One region of the Novimethylophilus sp. genome, then DNA from elsewhere that is predicted to be linked to it. Evidence: riboswitches for the same ligand, from Rfam matches in the RefSeq annotation. Region 1 holds a riboswitch; the other holds the start of a gene.
The links. Region 1 has a riboswitch for cobalamin ahead of cbpA (modified peptide precursor CbpA). Riboswitches for the same ligand answer to the same signal wherever they lie in the genome.
Positions count from the first base shown of each region.

Region 2: linked by a shared signal. The riboswitch ahead of VGK14_RS12105 (TonB-dependent receptor domain-containing protein) and the one ahead of cbpA (modified peptide precursor CbpA) in region 1 are both predicted to bind cobalamin.

Region 1 covers NZ_DASXVH010000089.1:14,763-25,370, forward strand. The annotation lists gene rpsF (30S ribosomal protein S6) at 1-225, shown strand, start outside; gene priB (primosomal replication protein N) at 226-522, shown strand; gene rpsR (30S ribosomal protein S18) at 546-773, shown strand; gene rplI (50S ribosomal protein L9) at 786-1,235, shown strand; gene cbpB (peptide-modifying radical SAM enzyme CbpB) at 1,323-2,702, opposite strand; gene cbpA (modified peptide precursor CbpA) at 2,699-2,848, opposite strand; cobalamin riboswitch at 2,939-3,151, opposite strand; gene VGK14_RS13210 (PAS domain S-box protein) at 3,236-4,993, opposite strand; gene dnaB (replicative DNA helicase) at 5,090-6,466, shown strand; gene alr (alanine racemase) at 6,466-7,530, shown strand; gene radA (DNA repair protein RadA) at 7,530-8,891, shown strand; gene VGK14_RS13230 (YciK family oxidoreductase) at 8,960-9,727, opposite strand; gene hpnE (hydroxysqualene dehydroxylase HpnE) at 9,735-10,608, opposite strand, start outside.
Region 2 covers NZ_DASXVH010000084.1:4,898-15,505, reverse strand. The annotation lists gene VGK14_RS12110 (hypothetical protein) at 1-196, opposite strand, end outside; gene VGK14_RS12105 (TonB-dependent receptor domain-containing protein) at 260-2,116, opposite strand; cobalamin riboswitch at 2,244-2,440, opposite strand; gene VGK14_RS12100 (hypothetical protein) at 2,556-2,756, shown strand; gene VGK14_RS12095 (cell division protein ZapA) at 2,753-3,058, shown strand; RNA gene ssrS (6S RNA) at 3,088-3,265, shown strand; gene gatB (Asp-tRNA(Asn)/Glu-tRNA(Gln) amidotransferase subunit GatB) at 3,318-4,748, shown strand; gene VGK14_RS12080 (DNA-deoxyinosine glycosylase) at 4,729-5,247, opposite strand; gene pyrE (orotate phosphoribosyltransferase) at 5,258-5,896, opposite strand; gene VGK14_RS12070 (serine protease) at 5,921-6,589, opposite strand; gene VGK14_RS12065 (exodeoxyribonuclease III) at 6,644-7,423, shown strand; gene VGK14_RS12060 (hypothetical protein) at 7,562-7,927, opposite strand; gene VGK14_RS12055 (peroxiredoxin-like family protein) at 7,952-8,596, opposite strand; gene VGK14_RS12050 (SRPBCC family protein) at 8,646-9,212, opposite strand; gene VGK14_RS12045 (helix-turn-helix domain-containing protein) at 9,297-9,878, opposite strand; gene VGK14_RS12035 (hypothetical protein) at 10,205-10,483, opposite strand; gene VGK14_RS12030 (response regulator) at 10,606-10,608, shown strand, end outside.

The DNA.
Region 1 (10,608 bases):
ATCCACAAAGCGCACTATCTGCTGATGAATATCGAGTGCAACCAGGAAACCCTGGACGAACTCGAGCACGGTTTCAAGTTCAACGATGCCGTGCTGCGCCATCTGACCATCGTCATGAAAGAAGCGGTTGCCACTCCTTCGGTGATGATGAAGGAAGAAAAGGCCAAGACCATTATAGGCACCAAGCCGGCAGAAGCTCCTGCTGCAGAGGCTGCCGCGGCTTAAGTGAGTTGCAACCGGCTGGAGCTTTCCGGCGAGATCGTTACGCTGGAAGTGCTGCGCCATACCCCTGCGGGAATTCCGGTTCTGGCCTTTACCGTCAAGCATGCTTCGATACAGAACGATGCGGGCATGAAGCGGCAGGCCGAATGCGAGGTTCCCGTGATGGCGATGGCGGAGCTGGCGAAAAAGGCGGCGGGTTTGAAGATCGGCGACAAGGTCAAGGTCGCCGGATTTCTCGCCCGCAAGAGCCTGAGGAACGACCGGCTGGTGCTGCATCTCGATGAACTCGAAACTGAATAGTATTTAAAGAAAGGCGAATTACCATGTCACGCGATATGTTCAAACGCAAGCGTTACTGCCGTTTCTCGGCCGATGCCGTGAAGGAAGTGGATTACAAGGATGTGGACGTGCTGAAGGACTTCATCACCGAAAACGGCAAGATCATCCCGGCCCGTATCACCGGCACCAAGGCGCGCTACCAGCGTCAGCTTTCCACCGCGGTCAAGCGCGCCCGTTTCCTGGCGCTGCTGCCCTACACTGACAAGCACTAAGAGGAGCGCACGATGCAAATTATTCTTCTGGAAAAAGTCGTCAACCTCGGTCAACTGGGCGATGTCGTCAAGGTCAAGGACGGTTACGGCCGTAATTACCTGATCCCGCAGGGCAAGGCCAAGCGCGCTACTACGGCTAACATCGCCGAATTCGCCTCCAAGCGCGTCGAACTGGAAAAGAAGCAGGCCGAAATTCTGGTCAGCGCCCAGGCGCGCGGCGAGAAGCTGGCCGGGTTCATGCTGCAGATCTCGCAAAAGGCCGGCGTGGACGGCCGTTTGTTCGGCTCCGTCACCAACGGCGACATCGCCGATGCGCTCAAGGCCCAAGGTCATGACGTGACCAAGGCGGAGATCCGCATGCCGAACGGCCATATCAAGGCCATCGGCGACCATGTGGTCAGCGTTGCGCTGCATCACGACGTGGTGGTGGATATCACCGTGTCGGTGCTGGGCGAGCACTAAGAGCAAGGCATTCCGGCGCAAAATCCGGCAAAAAGGGCCGCATTATGCAGCCCTTTTTGTTTTTATCGGCCAGCGTTCAGGATATGCTCAACAACCCAGATCGAAGGTTGTCTCCGTGTCTTCGTCCCAGCCATCCCACAGGTAGTCGTTGGCCTTGCCGTCGGCGATCAGGCGCAGGGCATAGCTGACCTGTTCCTTGTAGAACTCGCAGAAGGCGCCGATCATGCCCATGCCGCCATTCATCTCGTGCGCTTCGGCCGGGCAGGGCGAGCCGCAGAAGTGGCGGATGGCGCAGTCGGCGCAGGGCGCGAACTTGTCTACGTCGCGCTCGATCACCGGACGGAAAGCTGCGGAGGCCAGCGCGGCTTCGACGCCGCCGGTTGCCAGTAGGTTGCCGCCGTTGAAACGCGGCAGGCCGATAAACTCGCTGCAGGGATACAGATTGCCGTCCGCGGCCAGCGCGAAGAAGGCGCGGCCGCCGCCGCAGGGCGAAATGTCGCACATCAGGCGCCGTGCCGTCGGGGCCAGGATGGCGATGAGGATGTTGGCGAAGTTGGCGACCAGCAGCTTGCGCCCGGTCTCGCGGTACAGTTCATGGGTGCGGTCCAGCGCCTGGGTGAAGGCCTGGGCCATGTCGCCGTCCGCCGGCTTCACGTCGCGTGCGCCGGGCAGGGTGCAGCGCACGGCGTTGAGCATGCAGGTCGGCACCTCGCGAGCGTGGAACAGTTCGACCATCTGCGTGAGAAACGGCAGGTTCTCGGTGGTGCAGGTGGTGATCACGCTCCACGAGCCGTAGCCCTTCAGTTTGTCCATCGCCGCCAGTACCTTGCCGTGCACGCTCTTGCCGCCCCAGGTGCGCCGCGTGGCGTCGGTGATGCCAGCCACCGGGCCGTCGAGCGAGAGGCCGATGCTGACGTTGCGCGCAGTGAGGAATTCTACCGCCGCAGCGTCGAGCAGCGTGCCGTTGGTCTGCAGGCCGAAGGTGAAATCGTCTGCAAACTCGTTAATCGCCGCGAACACCGCTGTCTTGTTCATCAGCGGCTCGGCGCCGTGGAAGATGGCGCGGGGCTTCCTGCCTTCCGGCATGACCGAGCGGAAATAGTCGCGCAGCTGGCCGAGCGAAGCCAGCAGCATTTCCGTCGGCATGTGGCTGCCGCCGCTGCGCTGCGTGTCCGGCAAATAGCAGTAGGTGCAGTTGAGGTTGCAGCGCTCGGTCGGGTTCAGGTAGACGCCGGAGGGCTTGAGCCCGAAGCGCAGCGCGTGCAGCTCGCGCGCGAAAGTGTCCGCTTTTTCGCGATAGCGGTCGAATAGTGGGCCATCGGCCAGCGCTTCATCGACGCGGTTTTTGTCGACCAGCGCCCAGAACGCGGTGTTGGGGTCGGTGACCGCAGCGTAGGCGTCGTGGCCGATATCCATGGAAATCAGCGCCGGACCTGCGGCTGTCCGGCTCAGGGCTGCTGCTGTCATTTGGCCGCCTTCTTGTCCATCAGCACATAGTGCGAGAGGCCGATGCCGTCCGGGTTGCAACTCTTGCGGACGGCAATGGTGGGGGCGGCTGGCTGGGCGTTGGCGGCGGTATGGGGCGGTTGCTGCGTTGGCATGGTCTGGGTCATGACTGGCTCCTCGGTGATGTAGTTTTGAAAAAACAAAAAGGCTCCGGCTGACGGCACGCGCGAGCATGCAGTCAGCCGGAGCCTTTGCCTGGGCTCCGAATCGGTTCGACACGTCTTCTGGCTACCGGATCAGCCGGATGGCTGCGCCTTCCCGCCGGGGTGATCCCCGTCAGTGGCTGGTCTGAAAGTTGTCCTGAAAACAGCTTCTCCAACCTTGCAGCGTCCGTCCCCGGATACAGCGGCGGGCCCGCCACGGAATTGCACCGTGTTCCGTTTCGTCGAACCGAACGGTGGCGGGATTTTCCCTGAACCGCGAGTGGGGGTCAAGCCTATATCGGCGGGACACGTTCGGCCCATGCGTCGGGCCGGATGGCGGCTTTGGCATTTTCAGGCCGCGGCTTCGACTATCCTGTTGCGCCCCGAGATCTTGGCTTCATACAGTGCTTTGTCGGCCCGGTTGAGCAGGATGTCGATATTGGCGTCTGCCCTGACGAAAGAAGCGATGCCGATGGATGCAGTGAAATGCAGCGTTTGGGCATGCTCCAGGGGTACGGCGGTAGTGGCGATGGCCTCTCGCAGGCGTTCGATGATGTCGTAAGCCTCGTTGCCGCCGGTTTCGGGAAAAAGAATGGCGAACTCTTCTCCGCCCAGGCGGCCGATAACATCGACTTCGCGCAGCGTCCGTTGGCAAATTTTGGCGAGCTCTTTCAGGACCACGTCCCCGACCTGGTGTCCATAGGTGTCATTGACGTTTTTGAAATGATCGAGGTCAAGCATGGCCACCGACAGTTCTCCGCCATAACGCCGCGCGTGCGCAATTTCATGTTCGGCCAGTTCCAGAAAATGGCGTCGATTGGCGAGCCCGGTCAGATAGTCGGTGTGGGCTTGCCGCTCGAGTTCGCGCTCCAGCTTTTTGCGGTGGATAATGTCCTGTACCTGTTTGATGATCCGTTGCGGCGCGCCCTCATCGTCGCGTAGCAGGGAAGCGGTCAACAGCACCCAAACGATTTGCCCGTCTTTCTGAATGTAGCGTTTTTCGATTTCATAGGTGTCGATCCCGCCGGTTTTTAAATGCTGGGCTATGGATTGGTAGCTCCGGGTGTCATCCGGGTGGGTGATGTCTTCGACGGTAAGATTGAGCAACTCTTCCCAGCCGTAGCCGGAAATCCTGCAGAATGCCCGATTGACTTGCGTGAAATGGTTGTCCAGCGATAGCAGCGCCATGCCGATCGGTGCACTTTCCAGCACTTTGCGGAAACGCCTCTCGCTCGCCCTGAGAGCCATTTCTGCCTGCCGGCGTTGGGTGATATCCGTGACCAGTACGAAAAATCCTTTCACCTTGCCGCCCGAAATGTCGGGGTTGTAGGAAATCTGGGTATAGCGATCGATGCCTTTCATATTCTTGACAGCGCGCTCGAACAGCTGCGGCTCGCCTCGCAGAACACCTTGCAGATGGTGTTCGTTCATCGCATAGCGTTTTTCGCCTATGATTTCGCGCATATGGCGCCCGTGCATTTGTTCGGGCGTGAAGCCAAACCATTCTTCATAGCCGATATTGGCGAATTCGTTGCGCAGCTCGCTGTTCCAGTAGGAAATTCGGGCCGGCACATTGTCCAGCATCCTGCGCAGGATGTATTCGTCCTCGCGCAACGCCTGCTCTGCATGCTTGTGTTCGGTAATATCCTGTACCTGGACTATGAAATTCAAAGCCCGATTCTGGTTATCGCGCAACACAGATCCCGTCTGCAATACCCATACGACATTGCCGTCTTTGCACAAATAGCGGTTTTCAAGCTGGTAGGAACCGATTTCTTCGTTCAGGAGGCGCTCCACGTTGAACAGATTGACGGCCAGATCGTCCGGGTGGGTGATTTGCTGCAACGTCAGTTTTTCGAGATCTTCTTTTGCATAACCAAGCAATTCGCAAAATGCATGATTGACTTCAATAAACCGGTTATCAAGGGCGACGTTGGCCATGCCGATGGAAGCATGGTTCAGGATATTGTAGTAGCGTTTTTCGAAACTTTGCTGCCATGTGGCCATCTGCGATTGGCGCAGGCTGCGTTCCTTCCGTCGCGCATGGGCAACTCCCAGCGCAAAGCCGGCCAGGCTTGCGAATAATCCGATCGACAAGTAGATGGTCATGCGCTATTCGTATAGGACAAGAATGAGGTTCGACCACATTTTGCAGTTTATGCTCATTTTTCCCCGAGGACACGCATCGACAATTATAATTGGCACATGGCCGACGACACCCTGGAATTTCTCAAACTCCCTCCCCATTCCGTTGAAGCCGAACAGTCGGTGCTGGGCGGTCTGCTGCTTGAAAACGATGCGTGGGATCGTATTGCCGACCTCATCGGCACCGAGGATTTTTATCGTCACGACCACCGGCTGATCTACCAGCACATTACCCGCCTGATCGAGCACGCCAAACCGGCCGATATGGTGACGGTGGCGGAATCGCTGGAGGGCAGCGGGCAGCTGGCCGGCATCGGCGGCATCGCTTACCTCGGCGCGCTGGCGCAGAACATCCCCAGCGCTGCCAATATCCACCGCTATGCCGAGATCGTGCGCGAGCGGGCGGTGATGCGCCGGCTGGTGGAGGTCGGCTCGAACATTTCCGAAAGCGCCTTCAACCCGCAGGGGCGGGATGCCGCGACCTTGCTGGACGAGGCGGAAGCCAGGATATTCGAGATCAAGGAGCACGGCGCGCGTGCTTCGCAAGGCTTCATCGACATCAAGTCGGTGCTGCCACTGGTGGTGGAACGGCTGGACCAGCTGTCGACGCTGGACGACCCGACCGGCGTTACCGGCATTCCCACCGGCTACACCGACCTGGACGGCATGACTTCGGGCATGCAGGGCGGTGAGCTCATCATCATCGCCGGCCGCCCATCCATGGGTAAAACCGCGTTCGCACTGAACATCGCCGAGCATGTCGCGCTCAATGCCGACCGGGCGGTGGCGGTGTTCAGCCTGGAAATGCCCAGCACCCAGCTGGCGATGCGTTTGATCGGCTCGGTAGGCCGTATCGACCAGCACAAGATGCGTACCGGCCAGCTGGAGGACGACGACTGGGAGCGCCTGACCTACGCGCTGGGCAAGCTCAACGACGCGCCCATCCATATCGACGAAACCGGCGGCATCAACGCGATGGAACTGCGCGCCCGCGCGCGACGCCTGAAACGCCAGTGCGAGGCGGTCGAGGGCAAGCGCCTGGGGCTGATCGTCATCGACTATTTGCAGTTGATGACGTCGGTGCGCCATACCGAGAACCGAGCCACCGAAGTTTCCGAAATTTCCCGTTCGTTGAAGTCGCTGGCCAAGGAGCTGGACGTGCCGGTAATCGCACTGTCGCAGGTGAACCGCAAGATCGAGGACCGCACCGACAAGCGCCCGGTGATGTCCGACTTGCGCGAATCCGGCGCCATCGAGCAGGACGCCGACGTGATCCTGTTTCTGTACCGCGACGAAGTGTACAACAAGGATACCCAGTTCAAGGGTTCCGCCGAAGTCATCATCGCCAAGCAGCGTAACGGCCCGATCGGCACCGTGCGCCTCACGTTCAAGGGTGAGAATACGCGCTTCGAAAACTATATATCCGAACAATATTGATGCGTCCGATCCGCGCGACCATACACACGGATGCCTTGCGCCATAATCTGGCGCTGGCCAAGTCCCAAGCCCCAAATTCCAAGATCATGGCCGTTATCAAGGCCGACGGCTACGGTCACGGCATGCTGCGCGTGGCGCGGGCATTGGCGGATGCGGAAGGCTTCGCCGTGCTGCGCGTCGAAGAGGGCGTCGCCCTGCGCGAGGCCGGGTTCAAACAGACCATTTTGCTGCTCGAAGGCCTGTTCAGCGCGGACGAGCTGCCCGTCGCAGCGGCGCATGGTCTATCTCTGGTGGTGCATTGCGAAGAGCAATTGCACATGCTGGAAGCTGCCCCAATCGCCAGACCCGTAAGCGTATTCATCAAGCTCAATACCGGCATGCACCGCCTCGGCCTGCCGCTGGCGCGCTTCTGGGCGGTGTACGACAGGCTCAAGGCCAGCAAGGCGGTGTGCGAGATGGCGCTGATGACGCATTTCGCCACTGCGGACGATGTCTACGGGATTGACGAGCAATTATCGCGTTTCAATTCGCTGACGCAGGAAATGCGCCTGCCGAAATCGCTAGCCAATTCCGCCGCGTTGCTGCGCTACCCGCAAACCCATACCGAATGGGTGCGTCCCGGCATCATGCTCTACGGCGCAACGCCGTTTGCCGACCAGGGCGCCGCCGGGATCGGTCTCAAGCCCGCGATGACGCTCTCCAGCCAGATCATCGCCGTGCAGAATCTGAGCCCCAGCGACGCCGTCGGCTATGGCAGGCTGTTCGTCGCGGATAAGCCGGCGCGGGTCGGCGTGGTTGCATGCGGCTATGCCGACGGTTATCCACGCCATGCGCCGAACGGTACGCCTATCCTGGTGGCCGGCAAGCGTACCCGTACCGTGGGCCGCGTGTCGATGGATATGCTGTACGTGGATATTACGGACATCCCCGAAGCCGATATCGGCAGCCCGGTCGAGTTGTGGGGTGAGAATATTCCGGTGGATGACGTCGCGCTTGCCGCCGGTACGGTGGGCTATGAATTGCTGTGCGCGGTCGCGCCGCGCGTGCCGGTGGCGGAGGACTGATGGCCAAGGCAAAAACCATCTACACCTGCACCGAATGCGGCGGCCAGAGTCCCAAGTGGCAGGGCCAGTGCCCGCATTGCATGGCGTGGAACACGATGGTGGAAACCATCGCCGAAGCGCCCGCCGCTAACAACCGCTATGCCTCGCTGTCGAAAACCAGCGGCGTGCAAAGCCTGGCCGACGTCGAGGCCGCCGAGGTGCCGCGCCAGCCGACCGGCATCGCCGAATTCGACCGCGTGCTAGGCGGTGGTCTGGTGCGCGGCGGGGTGGTGCTGATCGGCGGCGATCCCGGCATCGGCAAATCCACTTTGCTGTTGCAGGCGCTCTGTCATCTGGGCAGCCGGCACAAGGTGCTGTATGTGAGCGGCGAAGAGTCCGCACAGCAGATCGCCCTGCGGGCCAAAAGATTAAGCCTGGATGCCAGCCCGGTACAGCTGCTGGCCGAGATCAGCCTGGAGAAAATCAGCGCGACGCTGGCTTCGCACCAGCCGCAAGTAGCGGTGATCGATTCGATTCAGACTTTGTATTCCGAAGCGCTGCAATCCGCGCCCGGCTCGGTGGCGCAGGTGCGCGAATGCGCCGCGCAGTTGACGCGCGTGGCCAAGCAGAGCGGCGTGACCGTGATTCTGGTCGGTCACGTCACCAAGGAAGGCACGCTGGCCGGGCCGCGCGTGCTGGAGCATATCGTCGACACCGTGCTGTATTTCGAAGGCGATTCCAACTCCAGCTTCCGCCTCATCCGCGCGTTCAAGAACCGCTTCGGGGCGGTCAATGAGCTGGGTGTGTTCGCGATGACCGAAAAAGGCTTGCGCGAGGTCAGCAACCCGTCCGCGCTGTTCCTGTCGCACCACGCCGAACAGGTATCGGGATCGTGCGTAATGGTGACGCAGGAAGGGACCAGACCTTTGTTGGTGGAAATCCAGGCGCTGGTGGACGAGGCGCATGCGCCGAACCCGAAAAGATTGAGCGTGGGCCTGGAACAGAACCGGCTGGCGATGCTGCTGGCGGTGCTGCATCGTCATGCCGGCGTGGCCTGTTTCGACCAGGACGTGTTCGTCAATGCGGTGGGCGGCGTGAAAATCACCGAGCCGGCAGCCGACTTAGCGGTGCTGATGGCGATCGTCTCCAGTCTCAAGGATAAACCCCTGCCGCAAAAGCTGGTGGTGTTCGGCGAAATCGGGCTGGCGGGCGAGGTGCGCCCGGTACAGCGCGGTCAGGAACGTCTCAAGGAGGCCGCCAAGCTCGGCTTCACCAAGGCTATCGTGCCCAAGGCCAATCAGCCCAGGCAGGCAGTCGCAGGCATCGAGGTGATCGCGGTGGAGCGGGTCGAGCAGGCGATCAACGCCTTAAGAAACAATTAGCCGGAACTCAATCTTTCATTGCCAGTGTAGATCCGGAAAATGTCATGATCCGGCTGAACTGGCTGCCGTTATAAGTTGTCAACTGCTTCTGAAGCAGGTTTCAAGGCCTCGAACACTTCGCCGCTGACGCCCGCGCTATCGTGTCCCATCAGGTAGAGGTACAGCGGCATGATGGCTTCCGCGCCGGGCAGCTGTTGCGGCATTTCGCCAGGGTGCGATTTGCGCCGCTGCGGCGATTGCACGGCTCCCGGGATGACCGTGTTGAAGCGCAGGTGGGGAAAGGTGCCCAGCTCTTCCGCCCAGATTTTCGCCATCGTTTCGGCGGCACTTTTGGAAACGGCATGCGTGCCCCAGAACGCCGCCGGATGATGTGCGGCGGTGGTGGAGGTAAACACCACGGAGGCGTCCGGCGAGCGCTTGAGTAGCGGCAGGCAGGCTTTGGTCAGCAGGAAGGGCGCCACCAGGTTGACCTGCAGCATGCTGTTGAATTGCTTGGCCGTTTGCAGCTCCAGCGGGCTCAGGTTGTCGAAATGGGCCGCGTTGTGCAGTATGCCGTCCAGCCTTCCTATCTGCTGGGAAATGCCCTCCGCCATCGCCTTGAATTCTTCTTCGCCGGCCTTTGCCAGATCGAGCGGAAAAATGGCCGGTTGCGGGTAGCCTTCGGCTTCGATTTCGTCGTACAAGGTTTCCAGCTTGGCGACCTTGCGGCCGATCAGGATAGTCGTTGCCCCTTGCGCGGCAAAAGCCAGTGCGGCGGCGCGGCCTATACCCTGGCCTGCGCCGGTGATCAGGATGACGCGGTCCTTGAGGTGCTGAAGGGGAGCTTGATAATTCATGAGATGCTTATGATGCGATAAGAAGTTGCGCGCATTGTACCCCGCTGCGCACCGCGCCTTCCAGTGTTGCGGGGTAATCGCCGGCAATATGGTCGCCGGCGAGAAATATCCGTTTGTCGGGCGTGACGGGCGACGGCCGGCGCAATCCTGCCGTGCAGGCAAACGTGGCGCGTTTTTCGACGATGACTTGCTGCCAGTGCGGTAGCGGCAGATTGCCCAGCGTGGCCTGCAGTTCCTCATGTGCGGCGGCGGCGAGTGCTTCGTGCCCAAGCCGCAGGTGCGGGCCTTCCGCACTGACGACGACGGCCAGCAATCCGTGTTGGCCGTCCAGGGCGCCGCGGTCGAGCACCCACTGGGCATGGCCGCCGGTGAGCCCCAGCATCGGAAAAGGCAGGGCGATATTCCGTGGATATTGCAAATAAATCGTGGCGATGGGCTGGTAGGTAAAACGGCTGACGGCCGCCAGCGCTTCGGCCATTTCCGGCAGATGCCCAAGCAAGCGCGGCAGGGAGTAGGGAGCAACGGCGCAAATCGCATGGCTGAAATTTTTGCCGTCCACCGTGACGCCGTTCGCCTCCGGCATGATGGACGACACCGTAGCCCCAAGGCGTATCTTGCCGCCGCGCTGTTCGATATAGCGCGCCGCCGCTTGCGGAAACAGCGCGGAAAGATCGGCGCGCGGCAGCAGCAAATCGCTGTCCGAACGAACGCGGCTGAAACTGTCGCGCAGCACGTTGAGGAATATCTGTGCCGAAGCCGTGCTGATCGGCGTATTGAGTGCGGCGAGACACAGCGGCTCCCATAGCAGTCGCACCAGTTTTTCTGGCTGGCCGGCGAGCAGGTCAGCTACGTTTTGATTGGTCGGCGATTTGAAGCCGTTG
Region 2 (10,608 bases), on a different contig from region 1:
CATCGACCGCCACCGCGGTCATCATCATCAGCGCAAACCAGGCGCCCCGCCGCAGGAAAATACCGCCCAGCAGCATGCAAGCCAATGTCGCATCCGGCAGACTGGAACCGGTGTCGACGTGGCTGCCGCGCGTGAGCACCATCAGGATCAGCAGTATTGCGGCAATGGCTAGCGGTTTTCTGGCTTGGTAAAACATGGGGGCTCTCTCCTTTGATTGAACCCGCCCTGACCGGGCGGGAAGGTTCATTGATGAATCATATCATTTTGGCGCGTAACGCAGGCCGACGAACAGGTTGGTTCCCGGCGTGTTGAAATCCGGCGCGTTCGGGGCGAAGCTGTTGGCGGTGGTGGCGAGTGCGTATTTGCGGTCGAACAGGTTGTTGAGTCTGGCATTGATCGACCAGTCGTCTCCCAGCTTATAGGCGGCGGTGAGATTGACCAGCGCATATCCGTCGAGCTTGAAAGCATTGGCGGCATCGTTGTAACGCTTGCCGCTGGCAACCACTTCACCGGCCACCTCCGCCTGGCCCATGGTCTTGCCCAGCCAAAGGGCTGCGTGCTGGCGTGCCCGGCGCACCAGTTGCTTGCCGGTATCATCGTCTTTCGGATCCTGAAAGTCGACATTGGCCCGCAGGTGATAACTATCAAACCAGCCCTCGTAAGCTATGGTCAAGCCCTGGATGGTGGCCGATCCGACATTGGTGGGGAAATCCGCAGGCAACCCCTGGCAGCACACCAGCAGATTGCTGATTTCGTTGCGATAAGCGGTAGCCGAAACGCGGTGATGGCCCTGATCGAACACCACCGAGATTTCCTTGTTGCGCGAGGTTTCCGGCTTGAGATTGGGGTTGCCCCGATAGGAAAAGCCGAAGCCGAAATCCTGAAACGGCCAGTACAGGTCGTTGAAGGTCGGCGCGCGGAAAGCTGTGCCGTAGTTACCCGTCACGCGCCAGAACTGGTTGAACTTGTATCCATAACCAATATTGCCGGTGTCGTGCCGGCCGAACTGCGAGTTATCATCGCGGCGGATGCCGGCATGGAACGCGTGCGGCCCTTGTTCCAGCAAATAGCTCGCTAGCCAACCGTTGTTGCGGCGGCGGTTCTTGGAAAATGCGGTATTGCCGACCACATGATCTTCGAGGCGGTCATAAGCCAAAGCCAGCACGCCCAGCGGCAAGGACAGATCGTTCTGCCATGAATACTGGCGCTGGTAGGTACGCAGAGCGGAGGTGCCGAAACTACCCACGCTCACCAGATCATCCATGCTTTCGCCCAGCTTGAGCTGACTCAACCAGCCGGCCATAAACTGATTTTTGCTGGTGACGGCAAAACTGTGCTGCTTCATGTCCTGGAAAGCGGTGAAATTGTTGTCGTCGAAATCGCTGTGGCCGTCGCTGCGGAAAAATTGCAGTCCGATTTCATGCCCTAGCGCCAATGTTTGCGTCAGGTGGCCGGAAACCGTCAGGTTGCGGTAACCATCGTCGTCCGCATCGCGTCCGATTTTGGTCCGCAGCGAGGAAATCCCGTCCGTGGCCAGCGAACTCACATTGAGTGCGAAGCGGGTATTGTCAGCGGCCCCGCTCAGACTGGCCGCTCCTTCTCGCGTGTTGTAACTGCCATACCCGGCATAGGCGCTGAGGTGCGGCTTGCCTGCCCCTTGCCGGGTAAAAATCTGGATCACGCCACCCACGGCATCCGAGCCATACAGGCTAGAAACCGCGCCGCGCACGATTTCGATGCGCTCGATCTGTTCCGGAGAAATCTGGTTGAAAGCAGTGGTGCCAAGAGTGGCAGATCCTAAGCGCATGCCGTCAATCAGTACCACTACTGCTTGTGAACTGGTGCCGCGCAAATGCACATTGGCAGTGGCGCCCGGTCCACCATTGGATTCGATTTCGACGCCAGGCATGGTGCTCAGCAACTCGACCAGCGTCGATTGGCCCGCATGTTCTATTTCTTCGCGCTCGATCACCGAAACATCCGCCACCACGCTCTCGCGTGATTGCGGAACGCGACTGGCGGTGACGACAACGTCATCGGAATAGATGGTTTCGTGAGCGTAAAGCGGAAAAGATGCCAGCAAGCCGATCAGGCTTACCAAAGTAGTTTTTTTCATGGGAACTCCCTTTGGGCATGCGACCCCGCATGCCAAATCAAAAACGGAAACACCAAAGGGAAAGGGATCAAGGGAGGAAATGGCTGACATGCACCTTCCCGGCCTGAACACCGTCACCCCGCGGTATTTCCAACGTGGTCGGCAGGCCGGTCTCCGGGCTCGCGAGTTTTGATTCATCGCCTTCCCAAGCTTTTTCAGCCCAGTGGCATGTGATGAATCCGCACTCACTTACCGTTGCGGGGGCAGCACAGGCATTCAACCTGTTTCCCGTTTCATCTTTTTCTTCTGAACGAAGATTAAGACACCTGACAACGTGACCGAATTGTAAGTTAGGCAGGGCTGAAGAGCAAATTAAACTTCCTCAGTAACGTACTGTAATACTTTCAAAAATTATCGTTAACGGTTGACCTGACTGGCTTTTCCCACTTATAGTTGCGCCATGGAAACCGATTTGAAAGCTCTGGAAAGCAAACTGGCGCAGTTTATCGCCCTTTGCCAGCATCTCAAGAGCGAGAATCATCAACTTCGCCAGGAGCTTGCCCAGGCGCAAAGCGATACCCGTTTGCTGAAGGACAATATGGCACAAGCCCAGAATCGATTGCAAAACATTATCGAGCAATTGCCTGAAGGGTCGCTATGAGTGAAGTCAAAGGCCTGGATGTTTCCATCATGGGGCGCGAATTCCGCGTGGCGTGCCCGGAGGACGAGCAGGAAGAGCTGCTGGCTTCGGTGTCGTATCTCGACCGCAAGATGCGCGAGATCCGCGATTCCGGAAAAGTGATCGGCGTCGAGCGCATCGCCATCATGGCAGCCCTCAATATCGCCCATGAACTTCTCACCACCCGCAGCGGCGGATTTGACATCGGTGACTTCAAGCGTAGAATCGGTGCCATGCAGGAACAGCTTGATCAGGCGTTGCTGGATCAGGAAAAGCTGTTTTAAAGGTTTCGGCGAGAATAATTCCGCCAAAGTTTTCCCTGCGGTGTTCGTTACGGCCCAGATTCCTTGAACCAATATTAAGCAATCGGTTGTGGCCACTTCGAGCGCTGTTGTGCGTGCCCCCAGCGGGCGTGCCTGAAGTGCTCCGGTCGCGACCCCCTGACGCCTAGCGTTCAGGATACGGGTACGGACGGCACCAGCGGGGAATTTCCATTTTTATCTTACTTACGCTGAGCCGATAGCTCATTAGGTTAATCAAAACATGCAGTGGGAAGTCGTCATCGGGCTGGAAACGCATACCCAGCTTCAAACCAATACCAAGATTTTTTCCGGCGCCTCCACCGCATTCGGCGCAGCCCCCAATACCCAAGCCTGCGTGGTGAGCATCGCACTGCCCGGAGTGCTGCCGGTGCTGAACAAGGAAGCGGTGCGCTGCGCCGTCAAGTTCGGGCTGGCGATCAATGCCGAAATCGCGCCGCGCTCGGTGTTCGCCCGCAAGAACTACTTCTACCCCGACCTGCCCAAGGGCTACCAGATCAGCCAATACGAGCTGCCGGTTGTGGGTAAGGGCTCGCTGACCATACAGGTCGGCGATGCCGAAAAAACTATCCGCATCACCCGCGCCCATCTGGAAGAAGATGCCGGAAAATCCCTGCACGAGGATTTCCACGGCATGACCGGCATCGACCTCAATCGCGCCGGCACGCCGCTCCTGGAAATCGTCACCGAGCCCGATATGCGCTCCGCTGCCGAGGCCGTGGCCTATGCCAGGAAACTGCACGAACTGGTGCAATGGATAGGTATTTGCGACGGCAACATGCAGGAGGGCTCGTTCCGCTGCGACGCCAACGTCTCGGTGCGTCCCAAGGGCTCGGACAAATTGGGCACACGGCGCGAAATCAAGAATCTCAACTCCTTCCGTTTTCTGCAGCAGGCCATTGAATACGAAACGCGCTGGCAGATCGAAACGCTGGAAGACGGCGGCACGATCCAGCAGGCCACCGTGCTGTTCGACCCCGACACCGGCGAAACCCGCGCCATGCGCAGCAAGGAAGAAGCCAACGACTACCGCTACTTTCCGGATCCCGACCTGCTGCCGCTGGAGGTGACGGAAGATTACATCGCGGAAGTAAAGCGCACCATGCCGGAACTACCGGAAGCAATGAAGGCGCGCTTCGAGCAGGAATACGGCCTCTCCGCCTATGACGCCGGCACGATTACCGCTTCGCGCGCAATGGCCGATTATTTCGTTGCCGCAACCGCTGCATTCGGTGGCGAGGCCAAGCTGGTGGCCAACTGGGTGATGGGCACGCTAGCCGCCAAACTGAACGAAGAAGGCGAGGACATCGCCGCTTCGCCGCTAACGCCGAATCAACTGGCCGGGCTGCTCAAGCGCATTCAGGACGGCACCATCTCCGGCAAAATTGCCAAGGAAGTGTTCGACGCGATCTGGGCGGGTGAAGGCGACACCGATAGCATCATCGAGCAAAAAGGCTTGAAGCAGATTTCCGATTCCGGCGCCATCGAGAGCATCGTCGACCAGGTGCTGGCGGCCAGTGCCGCCATGGTGGCCGAGTACAAGGCCGGCAAGGAAAAGGCGTTCAACGGTCTGGTGGGCCAGGTGATGAAAGCCAGCAAGGGCAAGGCGAACCCGGCCCAGGTCAACGAGATTCTCAAGAAGAAACTGGCCTGATACTGCGCCACGCCGCCAGCTTTTTATCGGCCGTAATCGCTGCGTTGGCCGGGCTGGTCGAAGGCAGCCTCGCCAGTTCGACACCCTGTAAATTTACACTCCCCAAACTCAGACCTGGCAACGCATACCTGCGGAAAGCCTGTTCGGCTTTGGCGCCGTTAAAATAAACCCGGCTGATTTGCCGATGCCGGGCGAAGAAACCGGCGAAATCGTTAGCAATGATGGAGGCTTCGACGATATCCGCATCCAGCGCACTTTCCCGGTAGCACTCTTTCAGCACGTCCCATAACGCCACGCCGTTTTCCTGCAGCGTCAGCAAACGCGCGTCATAAGGCAGCTCGGGGCCGGCGCCGAACAGTTCGCCCATGATGCGCCAGAACAGGTTGTGCGGATGGGCGTAGTATTGCCGCCGGGCGAGCGAGATCTTGCCGGGCATGGAGCCCAGGATCAGCACCTTGGCGTCGGCGCGCGCCACCGGCGCGAAACTGCGGACGATCATGCCTTCGCGCTCAGACTCCGTAGGCGGCGCGGTATTGCTCGATCGCGGGCTTGAATTCCGCCAGCTGCGGCGCACCGTCCAGATAGCGGATCAAATCCGCCAACCCGGCGATGTTGACGACCGGAATGCCGTATTGCTGCTGCACTTCCTGCACCGCCGACAGGGCGCCCTGGCCGCGCTCCTGCCGGTCCAGCGCGATGGCGACGGCGCAGGGCACGGCACCGCTGGCGCGGATCAGCTCCACCGATTCGCGCACCGAGGTGCCGGCCGAAATCACGTCGTCCACGATCAGCACCCGGCCCTGCAACGGCGCGCCGACGATGGTGCCGCCTTCGCCGTGGTCCTTGGCTTCCTTGCGGTTGTAGGCGTAGGGCACGTTGCGGCCCCGGCGCGCCAACGCAATGGCGATGCTGGCGGCGAGCGCGATGCCCTTGTAGGCCGGACCGAACAGCATGTCGAATTGCACACCGGATTCGAGAATCGCGGCAGTGTAAAACTCGCCCAGCCTGAGCAGGCTATCGCCGTCGTTGAACAGCCCGGCATTGAAAAAATACGGGCTCAGGCGCCCGGCCTTGGTCTTGAATTCGCCGAAGCGAAGCACTTGTTTCTGGACGGCAAAGCGGATGAACTCGCTGCTGAAATCGCTCATGAAAAATCCTAATGAAAATCCTGATTACTCTTTGTCTGGAATATATTTGCTGGCGTTGCGCACCAGCCGGATATAGGTAGTAGGTGCACTGAGGATGTTGCGCACGATTTCGATCGGCACCGCCAGGCATACATTCCCTTGCGCGGATGGTGCGGTACCGAAAACGATGCCGATGAGGCGGCCCTGATCGTCGAACAGCCCGCCGCCGGACGAGCCGGGCTGGCAGTAGTTGGTAGTAAACAACGCATCCTCGCCGTGCAAGGGGGCCTTGCGCAGAAAAAATCCATCCGAGGCCGTCAGCCGGCCGGCGGGAAAACCGATGGAATATGCCCTCGCAGCCGCGTCCAGCTCCGACCTGCCCGCCAGCGCGACCGATTTGCCCTTGGCCGACGGCGCATACAACAGGCAAATATCGTGGTCTTCGTCGTAGGCGTATTTCTGCACCGCAAAAACTTCGCGCGTTTGCACATTGGCGACGCGCATGCTGTCTTTGGTATATTGTTTGGCGTCGCGGAACACATGGCAGTTGGTGACGATTTTACCCGGTGCGAGCTGCATGCCGGAACCCAGCGCCTCGTGGTGATAGCCATCGGCGAAGATCAGGAACGAGGACGCAGCGAACTGGCCGTAATCCACAGCCGCCGCAGTGAACGGTACAAACAGCGCCAGCGCTAAAAGTCTAAGCAATGCCATGGCGAGATTTTATTCCACTTTGCAACAAACTATAGCCTAAGACTCAAATACTATATGCTAAAAATCATCAGCCTTAACCTCAATGGTATCCGCTCCGCCACCCGCAAAGGGCTCTTCCGGTGGCTGGAAAAACAGGATGCCGACATCATCTGCACGCAGGAACTTAAGGCGCAGGCGCCCGATATGACGCGCGAAATGCTGCAGCCGGGCAATCTGTTCGGCTATTTCCATTACGCGGAAAAGAAGGGTTACAGCGGGGTCGGCATCTACAGCAAAAAACAGCCGGATGCCATTATCGAAGGGCTGGGCATCCCGGATATCGACGCCGAAGGACGCTATATCGAAGCGCAGTTCGGAAATTTAAGCGTGGTTTCGGTCTATCTGCCCTCCGGCTCCAGCGGCGAGGAGCGGCAGGCAGTCAAGTTCAGCTTTCTGGAGCGCTTTTACCCGCACCTGCAGAAACTGCGCAACAGCGGTCGTGAAGCCATCATTTGCGGCGACTGGAATATTGCCCACCAAGCCATCGACCTCAAGAACTGGAAAGGCAATCAGAAGAATTCGGGTTTTCTGCCGGAAGAGCGTGCCTGGATGACGCAGGTGCTGAACGATGGCTGGATGGATACCTACCGCAGCCTCTACCCTGATGCCACCGACGCCTGCTATACCTGGTGGAGCAATCGCGGGCAGGCCTGGGCCAAGAACGTGGGGTGGCGTATCGACTATCAAATTGCGACTTGTGGAATAGCTGCTACGGTAAAGAAAGCGGAGATTTATAAATCCGAGCGATTTTCAGACCACGCCCCGTTGATTGTCGATTACGACTTCAATTCCTGAATTTGGTAATGCCAATATCAATGGCTGATATCGGCGGCCAAGAACGGACAGTCGTGTCTCTGGCTCAATGCATTGATTATTTTCCCTTAAGTTTTACGGACGGTTTAAACGGTCTTCAGTCCAAATACTTGTCTAGTCCTACGATTTTCCGCTCTCAGTGAAGGCTCTGGCCTCCTCGGCCAGAGAGACGATGTCTTTGCTTGTTGAAATAACCCCCCACTCCTTCATCAAACGGCCCCGCAGCTCGTAAGAACTGGCTTGGCCGGATTCAACCAAAGCCGTGATGCGATTAGCGGGAAGCTTCATGACAAGATGACCGTTGTGCAGTTTAGCGAAGACCTTGCCATTGATCCGCAAACAGTCAAACCCGAATAGCGTTGCCCGCTCAACCGGGTATTCGGTATGGGGTGTGGCGTAAAACGATACCAACTTCGTAAATGATTTTTCGCCATGCGACAGAGCGCTATCGCCTTTTTTAATTTCGCTGGTGCTTGCAATCATCATTTTCTCTCCGGATGCAGTGCGAGTTCAGTGACCGATTGTGCGGATTGCGGCCAGAAGATCAGCGGGCTCCTGCCTCCTCATGTAATCCGCATCGAGGAAGCTGTAGCTGACGATTCCGTTCTTGATAATGAAGGTTGCAGGGACTGGCAATACCCATTCGCCGTTAACCGAATCCAGGTCAAGGTTCAGCTTCAGGTAGACATTCCTGACATTCCCATCTACTGCAAAGGCAATCCCAAGTTGCCGGGCAAGTCTATTATTTTCGTCCCACAGGAATTTGAAATTTGCGTTAGCTGCCTTCTTTGTTTCCAGCTGGAATGATGGTTTTTCCGGAGCAATCGCGAACAGCCGGGTATTCTCGGCTGCGAATTCCTGCGCATATCTCTCCAGTGCAACAAGTTCAAGATGGCAATACGGACACCAGCCTCCTCGATAGAATTTCACAATGAGATTTTTATCGTGCCAGTACTCGCTTGCCTTGATCATTTTCGACTCGTTGTCCTGCAGGATAAAATCTGGAAATGCATCCCCGGCCTTTGGAGCATTGGACGCAAAACTCTCCTCGATAAGCCGCTCGATCAGGTTCCTGAATGAATCGATATAGCCAGCAGGAAGTCTCTCATAGGCACCCGCTGTGAATTGGCGTATTTCTTCGGTTAAGGTTGTCATGTTGGTATCCTTAGTTTGGTTCATTTGCTTGTCACGAGCTATCAATTGCTCATGCGATCCGGCGAAAGTTGCCGCCCTTGCCACCTAGTTGCTTCTTCAGATTTGCAAACCCCATGTTGAGCATCATCGGCATCATGCGCGCAGCCATGAAGCGCATCATGCCGGGCAGCCAGTCGAAGTGCGTCCGGAAAATGAACTTGCTGCCCCCGTTGCCATCGGGCTCGACCAAGAAAACCACCGCATGGTTCTGCGTCGGTACCATCATCTTGTTTGTCGGCTGGAAGGTGAAGGCATAGCCGTGTGGCGGGTTCCACCAGATCACTCGCTCGGTCACGTTGCCCATCATGCTGAACGAGCAGCTACGTTCCGAGCCGACGCCGCACGCGACCGGTCCGTTTTCGGAAGCATCATGGCTTATATGCAGCGATTTGAGCATCGGGAGCCACTTGCTCATCGCATCAGGATCGGAAATGGCGGCAAACATCCGCTCTGGCGGCACGTCGTAATAGCCGACACCTTCAAACCGAAGCGGTGCGAGAGAACCGGTTATCGAACTATTGTGTGCTGTTGGTAAATTTGCCTGTAACCATTTATCGACCGATGCAACTTGATTCATTTTGGACTCCTTTGTCATTAAGGTTGGAACTACTGCTGTGTAAACACCAATAACAGAACGATTGTTCTGTTATTGGTAAAAAAATTATTGCAGGTGAGAAAGCGCCACCTCCACCACGTTTACCATCATCCTTGAGTTTGCACGCGACCTTGCCATCACTGACAGGCCCTGCATGACACCAGTCAAGAAATCTGCTATCGCCTCGACATCACACCGAGTCGGAAGCTCGCCAGCAACTTTTGCATTAGACAGGGCATTCTTGAAACCGTGTTGACACCTTGTCCTGAACTTCTCAACCATATTTGCTGCACGTTCGTCATGGGGAGCCACTTCACTTGCGCTATTCGCCATCAGGCATCCCAATTTCCCCATCTCAGATGAAGAAAGCTCTACCAGCTTTGCAAAATAAGTCCGAATGTCTGTCAGCGATGCTCCCGGCCGTTCTACTATCTCGAATAGCGCCCCCGCAACGGCGTTTTGGTAATGATCAAGGGCTGCAAGAAACAATCCGTGCTTATTTTCAAATTCATCATATAGCCCATAGCGGTTTACACCAGTGGCGCTCACCAAGTCTTCGATAGAGGTGTTGGCGTAACCCTTTTGCCAAAAAACTCTCATGGCTTTATCAAGGGCTTCGTCAGGGTTGAATTCTCGAATACGCGCCATAATTAACTGTAATTCAGAATGATCGTTCTTGTATTATAGTTGCAGTATGTGTCGTGTCAAGGGATATTCGTCCATTATTGTGTAACTTTGGATGCCTTCTTATGAGAAGGTCAACTGTCCGGAACGGGACAGTAGGCAATTTGTGCGAGTAACTACCAGGTCGTCACACCCGGCATCGCTGCCAAGGCGGCGAGCAGCTCCAGTTACAAGGATGAGCGGTTCTCCGGCCACGCGCCGCTGACAATTATTTACGACCTGTAATGCAAATGTTGAGGCAACAAAAAAGCGGGGAAACCCCCGCTTTTTTGTCGCTAACAGTGCCGTTATTACTTGGCAGCAGGAGCAGCAGCGTCAGCCGGCTTGGCTTCTTCAGCCTTCTTTTCAGCCTTGGCCTTCTTGGCCTTCTTGGCCTTCTTGGCAGGAGCAGCCGGCTTTTCCTTGCCAGCGTCGGCGGCAGGAGCAGCAGCGTCGGCCTTGGCAGCAGGAGCGGCGGCCTCAACCTTGGCGGCAGGAGCAGCAGCGTCGGCCTTGGCAGCGTCAGCAGCGAAAGCGTTTACGGAAACGGCGAAGAGGCCGGCGATCAGAGCAGCTAACAACTTGTTCATGGTTTTCCTTTAATAAAAAAAAGACTTACACTTGAGAAACGTTACAACACATTCGGCTCGCTTGCCGTGAGCAGGACAATACCCTGCCAACCTTACCCGAACCTTACTGGTTGAATAGTTGAATG